4 regions of the Shewanella sp. QJM3NY_23 genome follow, and region 1 is predicted to be linked to each of the others. Evidence: predicted binding sites of a transcription regulator. Region 1 holds the regulator's gene; each other region holds the start of a gene.
The links. Region 1 encodes sigma-54, which starts transcription at its own class of promoters, with help from an activator protein. Its sites were predicted from a motif close to GTTGGCACGNNNNTNGNNT; they were not measured.
Positions count from the first base shown of each region.

Region 2: a site for sigma-54 is predicted at 3,311-3,329, ahead of AC0VXX_RS05530 (FlgO family outer membrane protein). Genes of this name have one in related genera too.
Region 3: a site for sigma-54 is predicted at 2,140-2,158, ahead of AC0VXX_RS11795 (DUF3192 domain-containing protein). Genes of this name have one in related genera too.
Region 4: a site for sigma-54 is predicted at 2,875-2,893, ahead of fliE (flagellar hook-basal body complex protein FliE). Genes of this name have one in related genera too.

Region 1 covers NZ_CM149657.1:476,065-481,316, forward strand. Annotated here, with positions in the region: gene AC0VXX_RS02245 (HPr family phosphocarrier protein) at 1-14, opposite strand, end outside; gene rapZ (RNase adapter RapZ) at 4-858, opposite strand; gene ptsN (PTS IIA-like nitrogen regulatory protein PtsN) at 855-1,298, opposite strand; gene hpf (ribosome hibernation promoting factor) at 1,301-1,588, opposite strand; gene AC0VXX_RS02265 (RNA polymerase factor sigma-54) at 1,619-3,103, opposite strand; gene lptB (LPS export ABC transporter ATP-binding protein) at 3,233-3,964, opposite strand; gene lptA (lipopolysaccharide transport periplasmic protein LptA) at 3,964-4,500, opposite strand; gene lptC (LPS export ABC transporter periplasmic protein LptC) at 4,487-5,044, opposite strand; gene kdsC (3-deoxy-manno-octulosonate-8-phosphatase KdsC) at 5,041-5,252, opposite strand, start outside.
Region 2 covers NZ_CM149657.1:1,215,952-1,221,203, reverse strand. Annotated here, with positions in the region: gene flgA (flagellar basal body P-ring formation chaperone FlgA) at 60-767, shown strand; gene flgM (flagellar biosynthesis anti-sigma factor FlgM) at 890-1,213, shown strand; gene AC0VXX_RS05540 (flagella synthesis protein FlgN) at 1,220-1,645, shown strand; gene AC0VXX_RS05535 (LPP20 family lipoprotein) at 2,003-2,449, opposite strand; gene AC0VXX_RS05530 (FlgO family outer membrane protein) at 2,446-3,069, opposite strand; gene AC0VXX_RS05525 (flagellar assembly protein T N-terminal domain-containing protein) at 3,659-4,816, shown strand; tRNA gene AC0VXX_RS05520 (tRNA-Arg) at 4,894-4,969, shown strand; gene AC0VXX_RS05515 (hypothetical protein) at 5,194-5,252, shown strand, end outside.
Region 3 covers NZ_CM149657.1:2,638,325-2,643,576, forward strand. Annotated here, with positions in the region: gene AC0VXX_RS11780 (Mpo1-like protein) at 118-441, opposite strand; gene AC0VXX_RS11785 (GNAT family N-acetyltransferase) at 434-1,084, opposite strand; gene AC0VXX_RS11790 (DUF2789 domain-containing protein) at 1,357-1,587, shown strand; gene AC0VXX_RS11795 (DUF3192 domain-containing protein) at 1,729-2,133, opposite strand; gene AC0VXX_RS11800 (hypothetical protein) at 2,249-2,584, shown strand; gene AC0VXX_RS11805 (Zn-ribbon-containing protein) at 2,584-3,357, shown strand; gene syd (SecY-interacting protein) at 3,472-4,134, opposite strand; gene queF (NADPH-dependent 7-cyano-7-deazaguanine reductase QueF) at 4,195-5,052, shown strand.
Region 4 covers NZ_CM149657.1:1,240,800-1,246,051, reverse strand. Annotated here, with positions in the region: gene fliG (flagellar motor switch protein FliG) at 1-737, opposite strand, end outside; gene fliF (flagellar basal-body MS-ring/collar protein FliF) at 730-2,421, opposite strand; gene fliE (flagellar hook-basal body complex protein FliE) at 2,489-2,821, opposite strand; gene AC0VXX_RS05660 (sigma-54-dependent transcriptional regulator) at 3,104-4,453, opposite strand; gene AC0VXX_RS05655 (sensor histidine kinase) at 4,446-5,252, opposite strand, start outside.

The DNA.
Region 1 (5,252 bases):
CGCTCAAGCTTCATGTTTCTTTAACTCTCTGTGGCGCGCTTGAACCTTGTGTTTACCTTTATTAAATAATTTAGCAAGTTGGTCGGTAACATAGACAGATCTATGCTGGCCTCCAGTACAACCAATGGCGATAGTTAAGTAGCTACGGTTATTGCGTTCAAGGTGCGGCAGCCAAGTTTCGAGCAAATTCTCTATCTGCCAAATAAACTTGTTCACTAGCGGCTGTTGGCTTAAAAATTGCTGCACTGGTTGGTCGAGACCTGTCAGCGGACGTAACTCCGTTTCCCAGTGGGGATTGGGCAGAAAACGCACGTCAAACATAAAGTCAGCTTCACTTGGCATGCCATATTTAAAACCAAACGACTCAAAGTTAATCACTAATTCTTTATCTACTGTTCCCAGTAAGATCTCGCGTACCTTATCGCTTAAATCATAGATGTTAAGCGTCGAGGTATCTATGTAGTGATCGACCATCTTGGAGATAGGCTCGAGCATTTTGCCTTCAAGCTGTATCGCCTCTTTAAGGGAAACTTTTGAGCGTGATAGCGGGTGTAATCTACGGGTTTCACTGTAGCGTTTGAGTAACACATCGTCAGAAGAGTTTAGAAAGAAACTCAGTAATTCGGTATCTTTAGGAAGATTCGCTAGCTGTTTTTCAAGCTGGATATCTTCGCTGGGCATGTTGCGCACATCGACGCTTATCGCAACAAGTTCATTTCTACCTTTAAGCTGACTGAGCAGCGAGTCCATCATCTGCAGTGGCAGATTGTCGACACAGTAATAGCCCAGATCTTCCAGTACCCTAAGGACTACCGATTTTCCTGAGCCTGAGCGCCCAGATACCATTACCAATTTCATTGGGTGATCACCTGATACAGTTCTGCTTCGTCGTGGGTTTTTCTTAGCTGTTTGATGATAGCTTTATCACTTAATTTCTCTGCCATCGCGGCGAGAGTGCTAAGGTGTTGCTCGCATTGATCTGCGGGAACCAATAATGCAAAGAGGATATCGACCGGCTGATTATCAATTGCATCGAATGCAATTGGCTCTGCACATTTTATCAATACGGCGACGGGCTTCTCAATATTCGTCAGCCGTCCGTGAGGGATCGCGATACCATTGCCTATACCTGTGCTGCCCATTTTCTCTCTCGCCAAAAGGCTTTCAAAAATCTCTTGAGAGGAAAGGGTGGGGTACTGGACAGCGGCCAAGTCGCTGATAAGTTCCAGTACCTTTTTCTTACTGCCCGGAGTGGCGCAGGTTGTGCACTCCGGCCGCAGGATGGTACTAAGTTCCATCGTTAATGTTTTGTTAGCTTCTCTTTGTGTTTAATGACCTGACGATCTAATTTATCGATCAGGGAATCTATCGCGGCATACATATCCGCGTGCTCTGATGTTGCAAATACTTCTCCACCACTAAGATGTAACTTTGCTTCAACTTTTTGCATCAATTTTTCGACATTTAATATCACGTGGACATTATTGATCTGATCGAAATGCCGTTCAAGCTTTGTAAACTTTTCTTCAACATAGTTGCGCAGAGATTGGGTGATCTCAATGTGGTGCCCAGTCAGATTTATTTGCATAAAGTGATTCCTCCGGTTTCCAGTTGTTGATTATAAGCTTTTACGTTGATTTGACGGCGGTATCAACATCGCTTCACGATATTTTGCTATCGTGCGTCTAGCGACTTGAATACCTTGCTCGGCTAACAGTTGCGCCATCTTACTGTCACTTAAGGGTTTCTTCTGATTTTCTGCGGCGACTAGCTTCTTAATAAAAGCGCGGATCGCAGTAGAAGAGCATTCGCCACCATCGTCGGTCCCGACATGGCTGGAGAAAAAGTATTTTAGCTCAAAAATCCCTCTTGGAGTGTGCATATACTTTTGGGTGGTGACCCGCGAGATGGTCGATTCATGCATTTCGACCGCCTCGGCAATATCATTAAGCACCATAGGTTTCATCGCTTCTTCACCAAACTCGAAAAATCCTTGCTGGAAATCGACAATGCAGTTGGTAACCTTGAGCAAGGTATCGTTGCGGCTCTCTAAACTTTTTAGAAACCATTTAGCTTCTTGCAGGTGACCACGAATAAACTGGCCATCGGCTTGGTTTTTGGTGCTGCGCGCCATCGAGGCATAATGTTGGTTTACATTAATCTTAGGCATACTATCGGGATTAAGCTCGACCACCCAGCGACCTTTTTTCTTGCTAACTGTGACATCGGGGATCACGTATTCGTCGCGACTGGCAGTAATGGCCAGCCCCGGGCGCGGATTGAGGGTTTGAATTAGCGCTATGGCCTCGCGTAATTCATCCTCTTTCAGCTTGGTCTTACGCATCAATAGGCGAAAGTCTCGCCCGGCGATAAGATCTAAGTAATCACGGATCAAGAGTCTGGCGTTGTCGATATGCGGGGTGTCGGGGCTGTATTGGGCCAGTTGGATCATCAGGCATTCGCTGAGGTCTCTGGCACCAATCCCGATAGGATCGAAATGTTGTACCCGCTTTAATACCGCTTCAATTTCGTCGAGTTCGATTTCAGGATCGCCCATGGCTTCAAGAATATCGTCGCAAGTTTGCGTCAAGTAGCCACGCTCGTCTATGGCATCAATGATGGCGGTGGCGATAGCGAGGTCGTTGTCAGAAAAGGGAGTGAGGTTTTTTTGCCATTCGAGGTGTTCATACAAGCCTTCGCTGGTCTCCCCTTGAAATGGCATGTCATCGTCGCGCATCGCACCAGAGCTGGAGTTAGGTGATGCGGTATAGACCTCATCCCATGTAGTGTCGACGGGCAGCTCATCGGGCATAGAGTCTTGGTTGAGTGCATCGGAGGTTTCTAAGCTCGAATTGTCTTCACTCGAGTCGACTTGCAGTTGCTCATTGTAATCGGTGTCGAAGTTGTCATTACGCTCTTGTTCTGAGTCGATATTGGCGCCTTCTTGCTCCTCGTCTAACTCGAGTAGAGGGTTAGACTCTAGTGCTTGCTGGATCTCTTGCTGCAATTCCAACGACGACAGTTGTAACAAGCGAATAGCTTGTTGCAACTGGGGCGTCATGGTTAAATGCTGACCCATTTTGAGCTGAAGTGACGCTTTCATCGTACTGCTATTCCCTTGTTTCTAATTCTAAAGTGAGAAAGCTGCCTCTGGTATTAAACCGCTAAGGCGAATGATCTACTTATAAGGTAAAAGCGGTTTCGCCTTTACCTTGAGCGCTAATAACGTTAACTATAGCTTGAATTGTTCCCCTAAGTACACCGCTCGAACTTGTTGGTTATCTAAGATCTCAGCGGGGGTTCCTTCTGCAATCAAGTTGCCGTGGCTGACAATATAGGCTTTCTCACACACATCCAATGTTTCCCGTACGTTGTGGTCAGTGATCAGTACCCCAAGGCCACGATTTTTCAGTTGCTCAATAATCTTTTTGATGTCGATAACCGAAATGGGGTCGACCCCGGCGAAGGGTTCGTCGAGCAAAATAAACTTAGGGTTGGCGGCTAACGCTCGGGCGATTTCGACGCGTCGACGTTCACCACCGGACAGTGCCATCCCCTGACTATCGCGGATGTGGGTGATATGAAACTCTTCTAGCAGGTGCTCCAACTCCTCTTCGCGCGCATCGTTACTGAGTTCGCGTCGGGTTTGTAATACCGCCATAATATTATTGCGTACCGATAATTTACGGAAAATACTGGCTTCTTGCGGTAGATAGCCAATCCCTTTGCGAGCGCGCAAATGCATAGGATCTAGGGTGAGATCGTCATCATCAATAAAAATACGTCCCTTGTCACTTTGCACCAGACCAACCACCATATAAAAGGTCGTGGTTTTACCGGCGCCATTAGGGCCTAGCAAGCCGACAATTTGCCCTGTGCGCACGGTTAAGCTGACATCTTGTACCACGGCACGGCTCTTATAGCTTTTGGCTAAGTTAACCGCTTTTAGCGTCATCTCTGTCATTACTGTTCCTGCTTGGGCTGTTCTTGGGGCTGACTTTTGCTGTTGTCTTGGTAACTTTCGGGTTGAATGATGGTGATAACGCGATCGCTACCCGTACTTTCGGCTATCAACTGTTGCTGCTCAATGTTGTAGCGAATTTGATTACCTGTGACTTGGCTACCTTCTTGTTCGAGGGTGGCATTACCAATTAGGGTTAGAGTGCGGGTCGACAGTTCATAGCGGATCTCATTGGCGCTGGCTGACGCTGGACGACCATTTTCCATCACCTGTGTATAAGTGGCTGGCTTACCCTTTGCCACTAAGATTTTGCCACTACTATTTTCTTTGGTAAAGGCGCGTAATTCATCGGCTAAAATTTTAATGGAGCCTTGAGTCACCTCTACTGGGCCATTGAAGATAATCTGATTATTTTTAATATCAGCTTCTTGGCTTGCGGCTGAAATCTTAACCTCTTGCAGCAGGTCGGTTTCATTCGCCGCACTCTGCAGGCTAACCATGGTTAACAGGCCTGCAAGAATAAGATTATTTAGTTTCATATGTTCCTTCTACCTGGCTCGTCAGTCGTACTTTTTGTGCATTGAGGTCGGCATATAAGCCTTTTCCGGTAATCAAAAAATCGTTACCGGTGATCCGAATGGTTTGATCGGATGTCATGATCATGGTGTTGAGGTCCAATTCCATGTAGTTGGTTTCTATGGTTTGGATGGGCTCTTCAGGGCTAATGGCATCAATAATGACATTATTTTCCAAGATGACTTTGCCACTGTCTTTGTCTAATGTACCCCGAGCCGAGCGCAACCGCCACTGAGCATCGCCGTTATCGGGATAGACCAGATAAATGGGCTGGGTAAAATAGGTCATATTACGCTCGGCATAGTGTTCCATATGGCTAGCCGAGACGCGGCTATTAAGTTTGCCTTGTTCGTCGTATTGCACGCTATTGATGTTGTTAATCACATAATCTGGACGATCGGACGCGTCGAGCAACAGCGCTTGTGATCCTTGCTTAGTCTGCACCTGCCAATAGAGCACTAAAGCGGTACCAAAAAACGCGATAATCGCCAGGGTGACTCTATTCATATGCTCATACCGTGAGCCGATTCAAACTTATCTTGGCTTAGCAAAATAAGGTCGGTTAATTCACGTAGCGCACCATGGCCGCCATTAATATGGGTGACCATATCGGCATGCTGCTTAACATAAGGGTGACCATCGGCGACGCACACCGACAAGCCGACTTGTTGCATTACGGGTAGGTCGACCATGTCATCGCCAATATAGGCCACCT
Region 2 (5,252 bases), 740 kb from region 1:
AGGTACGGGCCACAACGAAGTATAGGTGCAATCTGGCCGTTCAAGCTAGTCTAATCATTATGAAAGTAAATACTGTGTACTTTTTCATCGCTTTACTCTTCTCTTCCCCAAGTTTCGGCGCGGATGAGCCTAGCGTACCCTCTTTATCGACGATATCACGATTAGCTATAGCGGCAATTGAAAATAAAATTGAAGCCCCTAGTGACGCCAAAGTCAATATTACGCCGCAAAGTTTAGACACTAGGGTTACCCCACCTGTTTGCAGTTCAGCGCTAAGCGTTGAGGTCGCCAGCGATCGCGCAATAGGCCGTAATAACACAGTTAAAGTCAGTTGCGAAACCCCAGAGCTACAATACCCTTGGCAAATTTACATATCGGTAAGAGTCGACATTCTTTACCCTGTGGTTGTGGCCACACAAACCTTGGGGCCAGGCGATCTAATTGACGCAGAGCAGGTGACGCTCGCCTATGTCGAGCAGAGTAATTTACGTGGCCAACAATTTGATGATCCCGCACAGGTCACAGGTACCCGAGTAAAACGTAGAATTGCCGCCAATCAAACCCTGTTTAGCAGTAACCTTTGCTTTGTATGCAAAGGCGACATGGTGTCTATTTTTGCCCGCACGGCCAATTTTGAGATAAAAACTATCGGTGAGGCCTTACGTGATGGTAACTTAGGCGATAGAATTCAGGTTAGAAACAGTAACTCACAGAAAATGGTAGATGCAAACGTTATTGGGGTCGGCGCGGTTGAGGTTAGAATGTAGTACCACGTGGCCCAATCGATGGGCATTTTTTTATTGATCACTACAAAATTCTACTAAAGCTTTAACAGTGAACGCCGATATACAGTTATGTTGATCTCACTAAAGTAACGTTGGAACCTATTATGGCTATAGACGTAAAGCATGTAAATACAAGCACTAACAATCGAGTCGCAACGCCGACAACCGATAAATCATCGGCAAAAAATGAGGCCGTATCGCCCGAAACCACTACGGCTAAAACCGTAAAAAGTGACTCGGTATCAATAACACCTCAGGCGCAACAACTGCAAAGTGCCCAAGCAAAATTGAACAGCTTGCCTGAAATCGACACTAAAAAAGTCGAACAGATCAAAGCGGCTATTGCTGAAGGTCGCTACAAAATTGATGCCGACAAACTGGCCAGTAATATTGCGCAGTTTGAAAATGAACTAAAGGATCTTAATTAAGCTGTTATGAACTCAATAATCGACATCATCGCCAATCAACATACGTTATTAAACGACTTAAAACGCCTTATCGAAGCAGAGAAAGTGGCGCTTATCGCACAAAGTGCCGATGAGTTGCTAAACCTAGCGACAGATAAAGCTAAGTTGTTAGATGAGATCAAAGCGGTCGATGTACGATTATCAGAGCACCCTGACAGCAATAAACTCAGTAGCGATCCTAAGCTACAAAAATTAGTCGAAATTACCAAACAAGTGTTAGCCCAATGTAAGACGCTTAACGCGCAAAATGCCACTTTAATAGAACACAGCATGGCCAGTATTAATCGCTTCTCCCAAGCCTTACAAGCCAGTCGAAACGCATCCAGCCTTACCTACGATGGTAAAGGTAAAACCTCAACAATTTCGACCTTAGGCAATAATCTTAAGGCCTAAGCGGATTCTTTTTACGCTGATGTTACAGCTGACACTAGTTGTGGGCATAAGGTCCGATAATGAGTGTCTAATTAGTCCTCGACCCTATGCGCAATATCTCTGACTACTGTTTTCTTATCACTATCTCATAGCAACTTTTGCTTGGCTCTTTTTATGCACTACAGCGCTCTATTTGATTAACGACAGCACTCTATAATGCTGAGTTATATCAGCGCCTATCTCACCAGCTTGATGCGTTTCCTATGCTGGAAGCGCTGACAAAAGGCACAAAAAAAGCCTCTTAAATAGAGGCTTTAATAATGCGCAATACATAAAGTTATTCAGTAAAACACAAGCAATGTTAATAAGGATACTTTATTAAAAATAAGTCACTTGCTTCACTTTTTGTGGACGATTTTGCTGTTGGTACAAGGCCCACACTTGAGAAAAATCAAGTTCCAGCTCAGTCACATAATGCTCACCCGCCGGGTAACTCTTAACCACTCTGGCGCCGCGTATCACCCCGGTCACCGAAGCTTGAATATTATCATCAGACAACATCCAATCCCTGACTTGGCTCGACGCAGATAACTGCTGGCCGTATACCTGCTCAGCTAACTCACGATAAGCCGCGATTTTGGATGCTTGCATCGCCATTAATACCCGTTGCGACTGCTCTTTGGCCGGTTGTGTCGCTAAGGGGGCGTAGCCGATAGCGGTTAACTTAGGAAACTGCTCAGGCGCTTCTGTTTCCCACTGAATATATCTATCTTGGGAAGCGCAGCCACTTAGTGTCAGCAGTATTGCCATTAACCAGATTCTCATTGCATCTCTCCTACCATTTGCATGTTACCCTGCCCCTGCATGCTGTGACGGATCAACAAGCCTTGCTTAGACTCCACCCGCTCAGACGCCCTAAGATAACCAGGCAATTCAGCCAAGGTGACACTCGCCGAAGCAACTGATACCACACGATTATTGGTTACATTCACAATGCGACTATTGACCACAAGCTCATCAAGCGACAGATTCATGGTCGACACCAAAACATGCTCAACGGGCAAATCGTCCGCAAGCTTACGCCAATCACGACTCAATATAAAATCACCACTGTCGGTCACGCGCACACTTTGTGCCACATTGAGATCGACCAAATTAAATTGATGATCATGCATAGCAGCAATTAAACCTTGCTGTAATTGTAACCCCAAGGGATTAGTGCCACTTAAACTGTCTAACAACACTGGCGTTGTCACCAATAACGGATGCTTAGGCGTGAGTTGATCGTTTTGCCTGACCAGTTCATTGGCCAATTGTTGGCTTAGGTGTAGCACTGCCGATTGAGCAGGCAAAGTATTGCCGCTTGCCAATGACGGCGCAGCAGACTCATTGCTCGCACATCCCCCCAATAGCAATAAAGATGACAAAAATATCGCTGTACGCATTGCTCTGTCCTGTATAACGCTAAGCAAGGCTTAGCCGGAAAAAATGCACATATAAAATGCCGTTTCAATATAAACGCAAGGCTTGGTCGCCGCCCATTTAAGTTAACCGCTAACTATTTAACCGTTGACGGCGCTGATGCATTAACATCACAACCCGGTCGATACTGACGCAGACGATAACTTTGACTATCGCTATGTCACACGACAAATTCGCGGCGGGTTCGACTGGCATAAATTTAAAATGCAAATTATGAGCCAATAGCTAAGTGCTAACCTAATTGCTTATATGGCATACTAAGTATCTCGGGCATCACCAATCGCTGCGAGCGCGATAAGACAATAATCAACGCCAAGGTCATAGCAATAGCCACAATGGTTTACCCGCGGCCTCTTTATCGGCCTCAACACGTCAAGCTTTAACCCCATTAAGCAAGCAATAGTGCCACAAAGTACATACAGGCATGTATATTGCTTACTATGATGCCATCAGGCTAATATCGCCCAACAACCGCTAATACTGTCATCATTTTGGCAGTTAGTGCCGCAGGTTGTAACGCTTCGCATTGTTATTATTGAAAGAGACTTTTACATGAATCGGCTAACCATATCCTTGCTATTGCTCGGTTTAACCCACCTTAATGTGTCAGCACAGTGGATTGAAGCACATGGCGAGGCCAACGTGCTCAACAACAATGTTAATCAGGCACGCGAAGAAGCCATACAACAAGCCTTAAGTGTTATCACCTTACAATCGGGTGGCCAATTTACCAGCCAGCAACAGACGCAAAACGGTCAACTGGTACAAAGCCAGTTTTCTATGTCGAACCAAGCCAACATTGCGCGAGTCGAACTGCTCAGTGAGCGCATCGAAAACCAACAAATCACAGTGACATTAAGAGCCGATGTTATCGATGGCGCAGAGCAACAGTGCCAAGTGGAACCATTAAAAGCCGCCATTTTAGTGCCACAGGCATCGATTGCCGATCGTGCGCAGCTCAGATACGGCAATATCGGTCAATTTGAACAGGCACTATCAGAACGCTTGGGAAACATCATTCAGCAGCGCAGCAATGCCAGCCTTGCCAACGTTCACGCCAACGAACGCCTCGATGTTGAGCAATCGTTAGTCGATGTTCGAGGCTACCGTTTGCCCAGTTGGCTAAGCGACATCACCGACAGTCAATATATCCTACTGCCAGCAATCGTCGATATCTCCACCGATCCCGTTGAAGGCGGATTACTAGGTCTTTGGAATAACTATCCGCAACGGCAATTTTATCTAAAGCTATCGCTGTATCATGGCATCAGTGGTGAGCAAGTTTGGAGCGAGCTATATCATTCATCTGCCCCATGGGAGTTTGAGCGACAAGCCACAGTGCCGGCAAATAGCGCCCGCTTTTGGCATTCCAGCTATGGCCAAAATATTGATGCCGTATTAGCACAAGCCAGTGCAGATATCGATAAAGTGCTTAACTGCAGGCCACTACTCGGACAAATTGTGTCTAAACAAGACAGACGGGTGATCATCAATCTGGGGCGTAATAACGGTATAAAAGTGGGCGACCGTTTTCAAATTGTATTGCAACAAAACTTACCCGATAGGCTCGACAACATGCGCCCAATTGCCGGGGAAACTCGCGCAACGGTCACCATAGATCAAGTCACGCAGCAAAGTGCAACAGCCTTGCTCGAGCCAAAAAATGGGACGCTAAATATACAAGTAAATGACATTGCGATTAAAATTTAGCGGACAAGCGACCACTAATTAAGCAACTAAATCTAAAGCCTTTTCATCGAGATGAAAAACAGTATAATCAACAGCGTCTCCCTATAGCTCAACAGGATAGAGCAGTCGCCTCCTAAGCGATCGATCGGGGTTCGAGTCCCTGTGGGGAGACCAGATAGACCTTTTACTTATAAAATTCAATCGCTTACGATTTTAACAAAATCTGGTGCCGCCCCTGTGCCGCCATAGAACAGGCCTTTTTTAGCACTTTTTGTTATACATTCTCTTGGTATTAGTTGAATAACGCCTGTTTTACTCAGTTAACCTCAGTTGTAGACTTTTCACTCCATTTCTAATAGTTTTGTCTTATTCAAAAACAGGAAAGAAACTACTCAGTCATGGAAGATTTTGATCTAGATATTCCTACAGACAGACAAAAAATAAGGGCATGGCTTCT
Region 3 (5,252 bases), 1.9 Mb from region 1:
AATGACGCACATCATTGTGAGAGATCTCTTACATGTGGATGAGAGATCAGGAGCTAGTCGACATTACCGCTAAATGGATTAAACAAGATGTTTCACTCATAGCAACAGCTGAACTCACTACTCCCGCTGTTTTGGCTTAAACCTGAATAACCCTGTTACCCACTGCGTAAACATCAGCCAATCTGCCAAAAAACTGTATATTGGGTGAGTAAACGTCGCGGGGCGATTATGCTCAAAAGCATAGTGTCCTAGCCAAGCTGAACCATAGCCCACAATAGGAAGCAGTAATAACACCCAAACGTTACCCAGTGAGATTGCTAAGGCGATTAATAGTAATACCAAAGTACTACCAACATAATGCAGCGCACGACACATAGGATGCTGATGTTGTGATAAATAAAACGGGTAAAAATCGCTAAAACGGTGTAAAGGCTTATTCACTTTCGGCGCTGCGATAAAATAACAGTTCGCCCTCTACACCGTCGATATCCAAGCTTTCTATTGCGGCAAACCCCAGTTTGGAAAACAGATGAGCATGTTTATCTTCGGTTACAAACACACCAATGCCATCAAGCTTTGGTTGTTCATCACACCAACTAATCACCGCCTCGACTAACCACACTCCTAAGCCTTTATTTTGTTCTGTTGGTGTCAACGCAATAAATTGCAAGATACCACAATGAGTACTGGGTAAGTGTTCTAGAATGGAGTCTTCTTTGTTCATTAACGCTTGAGTTGAGCGCCAGCCAGTACTGATTAACATTTTTAGTCGCCAATGCCAATATCGTGCTTCACCCAGAGGCACTTGCTGAGTCACAATACACACTAACCCAACAAGTCTTTGATCATCAAACAGGCCAATTAACGCTTGCTCTTCTTGCCACAATGTATGTAATTCTTCGCGAATTGCCCCGCGCAACTTTTGTTCATATTGCGCTTTGTCGCCTTGATATAAAGCGGCCATAAAAAAAGCATCATCATGGTAAGCGTTATATAAGATGGAAGCGGCGATGCGAAGATCTTCAGCGGTTAAATATACAGCCTTATAGCCATTGAGGGTCTGTATGGGGGCTTTGCTATTCATTTCTGAATGTCCAAATTAGCGGTCAACCTTTCCAATGTAACAAAAGTGTTAATTAGTGCAAAGCATAATCTTTGTCCGCCTAATCTGACTAATATCTGCATCCACTTCGAAATGTAATAAAAATTTTCAGTAGATAATTTACTGGCATACTGATTACGCGCTGCAGGCTACAGTGCATAGGGTACTGACAAACAGGTTCATAATATTTCAGTAACTTAATCATTTTGTTCCATACTCAATGAACTGATTCGATATTAATTAAGGAGCCCAAAATGGATATCACTACACCCAATCTCAATAGTTTATTTGCACAGCTAGGACTACCTAATAGCGATCAGGCGATAGCAGACTTTATTGCGCAACACAAAATGGCAGACAATATCCATATTGCTAACGCCGACTTTTGGAACCCATCTCAACGCCATTTTATTAAAGAATCACTCGAAGAAGATGCGCAGTGGACAGAGGTGATCGATCAGCTAGATGCGCAGTTAAGAGCATAAACTTGCAGGTAAAGAGTAGATAGACTTGGCTCGATATCGTATAACGAGCCAAGTGTCTAATAGTCGTTATGGCCTTTATCATTTCGCCATGTGACGTATAGCGGGATCAAGATGATTAACCCTTTAACTGAGTAGCCATGCTTAGAGGTTAGCATAGGCCGCATCGCCCCAACCAGTAACCTTGTTATCGGCTAAGACTATCGGCGTACATTCATCTTTAGTAGTCGTACCATCTCCTCTGATGCGCTGGGTACGATAATAGAGTATGGCGACCTCTTGGCCTTGTTTAACATAGGCTTCAGTAAAATCAGCCGTGCCCATTAGTGAAATCACTTGCTCTCTATTCATGCCGATGGCCAACTTCGACAAATTTTCCCGATTTTGTGCTTGCGTGGCTTGCCAGCTATGGCCCTTATCCCAGCCGCCCTCTTCGTCGCCAATATTGATCACACAACCTGACATTCCAATGGTTGATGCTGTCAAAATAATCAAACTCAGTAATTTTGTTTTCACTTTAACTCCCTGTTTATCTATTATAATCGACATTAATTACAGCAAAGTGCATGCCAAACAACTATCTATATGAATAATAATGTTTTTTATTTGGTCGGTTCTTTTAATGGATACCATAATTGCTAAAAAGTAAGGAATTTCACTCATTATGACTCCGATCGAACAGGTCGTTGCAGTGGCAAAAGCGATTGTCGACTCCGGCAAGACACCTAGTCTGGCACTGATAAAATCAAAGCTGGGAAACGCATTGCCTATGCCAGTGCTCATTCAAGGCATACAACGTTTTAAGGCGTTATCTAAGGAAGAAGTGGCGGCGCTTGATGCAAGCTATCACCTGCCCGCCGTGGTAGAGCAGTCCGCCAGTGCCGAGACCGCCTTAGCGCAATTGCAGCAACAAGTGCATGCCTTAACACAACAGCAACAGGAGTTAATCAATAGGATCTCCGCCCTAGAAGCCAAACTCACACAGCGAGATAACCATTAATGCACGTCGTGGAATTAAGATTTGAATGCTTCGATAACACCACCATCACCGCAGCAGAACAGGCTATCAATGGGCTTCTCGAAGCTTACCGTGCTAACGGCCAAGTCCTTGGGCGCGAATTTGCCGTGGCATTTAATGACGGGGAATTTCGCGTACGTCTGCTGATGCCAGAAAAAAGCAGCCTAGCAAAACGCTATAATAGCCCATGGGTCGAGCACGCCTTAGCTCAGCTGACCGAAGCAAAACTGTTGCACCCTCGCGAAAAGTATATCGGCCAAGATATCAATTCAGAAGTGACCAGTACAGAGACGCCCAGTTGGCAGCTAATTTACACCAGTTACGTGCATATGTGCTCCCCACTTCGCAACGGTGATACCTTACAACCTATCCCGCTATACCAGATCCCAGCCACCTTTAATGGCGATCATAAACGTATCATTAAATGGCAAACTGAATGGCAAGCCTGTGATGAACTGCAGATGGCTGCGGCCACCAAAGCCGAATTTGCCGCACTTGAAGAGTTAACCTCGAGCGACAGCGACCTGTTTAGACGAGGTTGGGATCTGCGCGGCCGCGTTGAATACCTAACACACATCCCCACCTACTATTACTTATATCGCGTTGGGGGCGAAAGTTTAGCGTCTGAGCAACAACGGCCATGCCCGCGCTGTGGCAATCAAGACTGGTTACTCGATGAGCCCTTATTAGATATGTTCCACTTTCGGTGTGATGACTGCCGTATTGTCTCTAACATCTCATGGGATCACCTTTAACTATTTAAAAAATAGCTTTAGTGAACTCACCTCAACAGGCTCATCAATGGGGCATACATTGATGAGCCAGATTGACTTAGCAGTACTGTTAACGTTAGCCTGCAACATAAACCTTTAGCTTTTACCTCTGAGATTGGCCCACATGGTTTTAATCCGCTGCCATATCCCCGGATGGTCAAGCTCGGGCAGAGACTCTTCAATATGCTTAACCGGCGGGCATACTCTGGGAGATAACGCATCGATAAACTCATTTAAACTCTCGGCTAACCGTTGATGAGGCACCTGCCCAGGGATCTCCAGCCAGACACTGCCGTCATTATTATCGACCACCAACATCTGATCGCCTTCGTTAAGCACACCAATAAACCAGGTGGGACTCTGTTTCAATTTTTGCTTCATCATTAAATGCCCAATCAAGTTTTGCTGTAAATATTCAAAATCTTGATGGTTCCACACCTGTAGCAGTTCGCCTTGCCCCCAGGCAGAATCAAACATTAACGGCGCCGCATAGTAAGCCCCATAAAAGGCATTTATGCTGTGATGCAGGCTCAACTCTAAGGCATGTTCAATATTATTAAAGCCGCCGGGGGATTGCCGCTCAACAGCCAGCCAACGCACAGCAACCTCTGGACGATTCACCACATGGGCTTTATCTTCGCTTAAAATGCACTCAGAATCTTCACCTTCAGGGTAATATCTAGGCGGTTCAGCTAGCTTTTCAATATAACTTTGGTGGTAAACGTCAAAAAAATTATCTAAAGCAGGTAAAGAAGACACTTAGCAGCAGTCCAAAATGTGAGTATAATGTATGGCTATTTTGACATGGAAATCCACTCGATGACACCAGTTCATGACCCATACAGTGATGCTCCCGCCCTTGCAGAATTAACCTTAGGTAAATCGACGGGCTATCAAGCACAGTACGATGCCAGCTTATTACAGGGCGTGCCGCGTAAACTTAATCGTGATGCTATTGATTTAAGCGATCAATTACCATTTCATGGGGCCGATATTTGGACAGGTTATGAACTTTCATGGCTCAATGCCAAAGGTAAACCTATGGTTGCCATTGCCGAGTTCTGCTTAGATGTGAATAGCGCCAACTTAATCGAATCTAAGTCGTTCAAGCTGTACCTCAATAGTTTTAACCAAACTAAATTCAACAGCATTGAACAGGTGCAGCAGACATTAACTGACGATCTTTGCGCATGTGCTCAAGGAGAAATCTCGGTTAAAATTATCGAGCCAAAGCACTTTGGTAGCCAAAGAATCGTTGAGCTTCCCGGTACCTGCATCGATGATTTAGATATCGAAGTCGATGATTATGATTTTAGCAGCGACTACCTTATCGACAGCACCGATGACAAAAGTATTGTCGCAGAAACCTTAACCTCAAACTTGCTCAAGTCCAACTGTTTAATCACCTCACAACCGGACTGGGGCACAGTGATGATTCGCTATCAAGGCCCTAAGATTGATCGTGAAAAACTGCTGCGTTATTTGATTTCGTTTCGTCAGCACAACGAGTTTCATGAACAGTGCGTTGAGCGTATTTTTGTGGATCTCAAAAAGTTATGCCACTGCGCTAAATTAACCGTGTATGCTCGCTATACTCGCCGAGGAGGGCTCGACATTAACCCTTATCGTAGCGACTTTGAAAATCCACCGGAGAGCCATCGCCTCGCGCGCCAATAGTCACTTAGCCGCTTGCTAGCAAAAGCGAGAAGCCAATAACCGTGACGGTTATTACCCAACGACGTGACTACTCAACGATTTGATTTATAAAAAGCCCGTATGACTAACGGGCTTTTTTACTACTCTACTCCACACCAGTATCCAACACTCGCTAGATCCTTGGCGACAGAATTCACGCACAGCCAATGCCGCGTACTAAC
Region 4 (5,252 bases), 760 kb from region 1:
ATCTGCTGGGCTAACTCTTCATCAGATTCACGCAGGGTTTCCATCAACTGACTTTCAACCCCGGTATCGAGGTAGTTCATGATGCTGGCCGCCGCTTTGAGTCCGCCCATCTTGGCCGCTTGCGCGCCGCCCTGGCCTGCAAACTGTTTCTCCATGATGTCATTAAGCTCTTGCAGCGCTGCAGGTTGAACCTCTTCTAGGTTAGCAATACGCATCATCAAATCTAAACGAGTATTTTCAGGTGCTTGAGCAAAAATTTCCGCCGCTTGATCTGGCTCAAGATACGATAAGACAATGGTTTGGATCTGTGGATGTTCATTTTGAATAATGGTGGCTACCTGTCTGGCGTCCATCCATTTTAATGACTCAAGCCCGCGCGCACCGCCGCCCATAATGATCTGTTCAATCAGGTTGCCGGCTTTGTCTTCACCTAAGGCGGCAGTCAAGGCTTTACGCACAAACTCTTCACTGTTAAAGCCAATAGAAGAGTATTTCTGCACCTCTTCTAAAAACAGCTTGTGCACCCCAATCACTTTACTTTGGCCGAAGTCTTTCATGGCTGCCATCGACATACCGACTTTTTGCACCTGCTTAGGCTCTAAGTGTTTTAAAATGGAGGCAGCATCTGCTTCACTCAAACTGAGTAATAAAATCGCCGTTTTCTCGATGCCGCTCAGATCATCAACATTGAACTCGACGGCATTACCTTTGATTGCAATATCTTTATCATTACTCATTTTCTTGTAACCAACCTTTGACTACTTGGGTGGACAGTTCCGGTTCGTTCGCCACTAGGGCACGGATGGCCTTAATCATATCATCGTCTTTATGCAGATCCGGTATCAAAATTGAACCATCATCAGCATAACTGTATTCGGCATCGGGTCGGTTTAACATGCCCAAGGTATCGGCGGCGTACTGATCTTCAATTTCTGCAAGCTCTCCCCCTAGCATAGGATCATCAGGCATCTTATCGGCATCGGGGTAGATAAGCCGTTTTAACATAGGCCGCACGACAAAGAGGATCAAGGCCAGAATGATAAGTCCGCCCATCACTAGCTTAACCGCGCGCCAAAACCAGGGTTGCTCCCACATTTCTAGCGCAGGTGCCTCTTCAATCAACTGATCCATAAAGGGAACCGTAACCAGTTCAATCATGTCACCACGCTGAGTATTAAAGCCCACGGCGCCTTCGAGTAACCGACGAATATTGGCCAACTCTTGCTCTGTGCGCGCCACACGCTGCACTTGCCCATCGGCGCCAGCAGGACCGGTTTTAAAGTCAATGGCGACCGATACACTGACGCGTCTGACCACGCCAATTTGCTGGCGGGTATGGCTAATGGTGGTGTCGAGTTCATAGTTGCGGGTGGCTTCTTTATGACTCGAGCCCGGAGCAGTACGCTCTTGTTGGTTATCCAGCGCGTTTTCAGGAATGTTCGACTCCATCGGCGGTTGGTTCGTCAGGGCGCCAGGAATGCCGCCAGTGGTCGAGCCCACCGATTGGTTTTCAACAGTCATTTCACTGCGCATGGCAGGCAAGTCAGGATTAAAGCGTTTCGCGGTCTGCTCTACGGCAGTAAAGTCCATATTCACATCGACCTGAGCGGTAAAGTTTTCTGGGCCGAGAATAGGCATCAATATCGACTCAATCTTGTTGCGATATTCTGACTCTTTTTGTTGTACTAGCTCTTGCTCTCGCCTGGCCCGCGCCGATACAGCGTCTTGACTGCCCGAGTTGAGTAAGCGGCCATTAGAGTCTGTAACCGTGACACGTGTGGGCTCAAGGCCGTGTACCGCAGAGGCGACGATATCGACAATCGAGTCAATCTCTTCTTGGCCTAATCCGCCTCGGCGAGTGCTGATAACTACAGTCGCGGTGGGGGTTGAACGATTTCTAGCAAAAACATTTTCTTTAGGGATAGCCAAAATCACTTTAGCGCGGCTGACGCTATTGAGTTCTTCTATGGTACGGGCGAGGTTTTGCTCTTGGCTGTGTTTTAAACGCGCTTGCTCCATACGTTGACTGACACCGAAGCCACTGTCCTGAGACAGGTAATCATCTTTCGCAGCCGAGTTGTCAATACCGGCGCGGCTGAGCATCATTTTAACTTCTTGATATTGATCCTCAGGCACTTTTAACACATCGACATCAATTTGGTAGTCAACTTTATTTTTATCTAGCACATCGAGGACTTGCACCATCTCCTCGGTGTCCATTTTACCCAGCGGGCGATATTCAGGCTCTTGCGCCCACAACATGACAAACACAGCTAAGGCTAAACAGATCGCCAGCGCTAAGATCATGGTCACTTGACGTAGCATGTCGACGCCGCCAAAAGCACCACCACTGGGTTTGTGCTCTTCTTGGACTCCACCGGCTAACATGTCGTCTGCAGTAGAGTTTGTTCCCACTACCATATCTGTGCTCACTATAGATACCTGCTGTGTTTTTTATTAAGAAATGCCTGATCAGAAAAGCTGCCCACTATACCGGCATGCTCATGATCTCTTTGTACGCTTCGACAAGTTTGTTACGCACCTGCACTGTAGCTTCAAATGCGACGCTGGCTTTTTCGCGCGCAATAACCGTGTCAGATAAAGTCACCCGGGTATCGCCCATATCGAGACGTGTTTGCATCGACGATGAGTGACCCTGTAACGAGTTCACTGTGCCGACCGCTTGTGAGAGGAGTTGACCAAAGTCACTGCCACTGGTGTTAGCGACTTGCTGAGTTATGTTAGGAGTGATCCCGCTAGGCTTAATTTCACCGCTAAGCGATTGCATCTCCTGCAATAATGAATTGGCACCAATCTGCATACTAACCTCTTAGTCGTCGTATTATTGACGAAAAATTTCTGTTAGCAAGGGCAATGCAATATTATTGCCAAAATGGTCAACCGATAGCACTTTAAGCCAGCGAATTGCTTAAATAACCTCCTAGAGGTGACAATTAAGTCAAGCATAAGTCTAGAATTGACCACGCAAATAAGCTGTGAACCGCGGGCGGTAAATAGCAGAAATAAAAACGCAGCATAAGAAGATAGCTTCTGGTGCTGCGCTTATGGGCATAGCCTATGTTGTGCCTTCTATAAGGGGCAATTACGCCGGCAGTTGAATGCCTAAATCGCGCATCTTAGCCATCTTATAGCGCAGTGTACGGGCACTGATCCCCAGCTTTTCGGCCACTAACTTACGACTGCCGTTACACTGGGACAATGTCTCGAGGATGATCACATGCTCTTGCGCTTTGAGCTCATCGCCTAGGCCATCTAGCTCGGCGCTTTTTGACTCGCCAAATTGCGGGGCACTGTCGATACCGATATCTTGGTTGTCGATAATAATATCGCCTCCCATGATGGTATCGCCCGACTGTAAGATCAGGGCTCGCTGTATCACGTTATCCAGCTCGCGTACGTTACCCGGCCAGCGATGGGTTAATAATCGCCGCGATGCCGACTCATCTAATTGTGGCACATATGCTAATCCGGCCGACTTGGCATGACGCTGCACTAAATGTTTTGCCAGCGGTAAAATATCCGCGGGGCGTTGATACAATGCTGGCCACGTCAGCGGAAACACGTTAATCCGGTAATAGAGATCTTCACGGAACTCACCACTGGCGGCGATGGCTTTTAAATCACGGTTGGATGTCGCCAAAACCCGCACATCTAACTTAATGGTTTTGCGGCCACCTAAACGCTCGACCTCTCGCTCTTGCAATACCCGTAATAGCTTGGCCTGTAGGCCTAAATCCATTTCGGAAATCTCATCAAGCAACAAGGTACCACCCTGCGCCTGTTCAAATTTCCCTGGACAGGCCTGATAAGCGCCAGTAAATGCGCCCTTTTCATAACCGAACAGGGTCGCCTCAAGCATATTTTCAGGGATCGCCGCACAGTTAATTGCCACAAAAGGGCCTTCGGTGCGGGTACTGTGCTGATGAATATAGCGGGCTAATACTTCTTTGCCCGAACCACTTGGCCCCATGATCATCACCGAGGCGTCTGAATGAGCCACCTTTTGCGCCAAAGCCAATAATGCTAGGCTTTTGTCATCGGCCACAATTGGCTGATTTTCGATTAATTTAGGTTTTAAATAGCGTGACACCTGGTTTAACAACACCTCTGGCGCGAAGGGTTTAGCTAAATAATCAACCGCACCCAATTTAATAGCGCTCACCGCATTATCTATGGTTGCAAAGGCTGTCATCAATAAAAGGGGCAGCTGACTGTAATGCTGCTGTAAATAATTGAGTAACCCTAAGCCGCCGATGCCGTCCATCTGCACGTCACTGATCACCATGTCAAACTGATGTTCTTTTAACGCCACTATCGCCTCTTCTGCAGAGCCAACATCGACACATTCATACTGGGCTAACAGTAAGGTATCAACCAAAGCCTCACGCAGAGAAACGTCATCTTCAACCAATAAGATATGAGCTTCAGCCATGGGTCACCTCCACGTCCTGTTCGACCATCGCGGGTAAGGCGAATGAGGCTCGGCACCCTTGACCACGTATACAATTGAGCTGTAATTGGCCATGATGGTTTGCCACCACGGTTTGTACCACGGCCAAACCTAAACCTGTACCTTGAGACTTGGTGGTAAAAAATGGTTCTAATACCTGTTGCTGCATGGATTTATCCATCCCTTTACCGTTATCAACTACTTCAAACAGGATCTGCTGCGCATTATCTTGCGCCTTAATCCAGATATGTGTGGCTCCGGCCTCAACGCTGTTAATCACTAAATTATTAATGGCAGAACTCAATGCGGCGCGATTGGCCATAAAGGTCTGTGTTGAGGCCATATCAACATGCAAGCTACACTCTTTGCGCGCCGCGATCGGCTCACAATTGGCCAGCACAATATCGACCACTTCGGCCATGGTAGTTGCATCGGTCAACTCTTGTTGACGCCCTTTAGCCATGAGCAACATATCATCGACCTGCTGCGATAACTCATTAAGCCGGTCGATAAGCTTTGATTGAAAACGCTGGCGGGAATCTGTGGTTAATTTAGGACTGCCAAGATTAGAGGCATACAGCAAAGCGGCCGATAAGGGCGTTCTCACTTGATGCGCTAAGCTTGCCACCATTTTACCTAAGGCAGATAAACGCTGCAGGTGGGATAAATTCTTTTGCAGCAAGCGGGTTTCGGTAAGATCTGTCAGCACAATGAGCTGCCCAGCCTCTGGCGTCAAGGGGGTTATTGCCAGCTTAACTCGACGACCATTTTTTAATGAGAC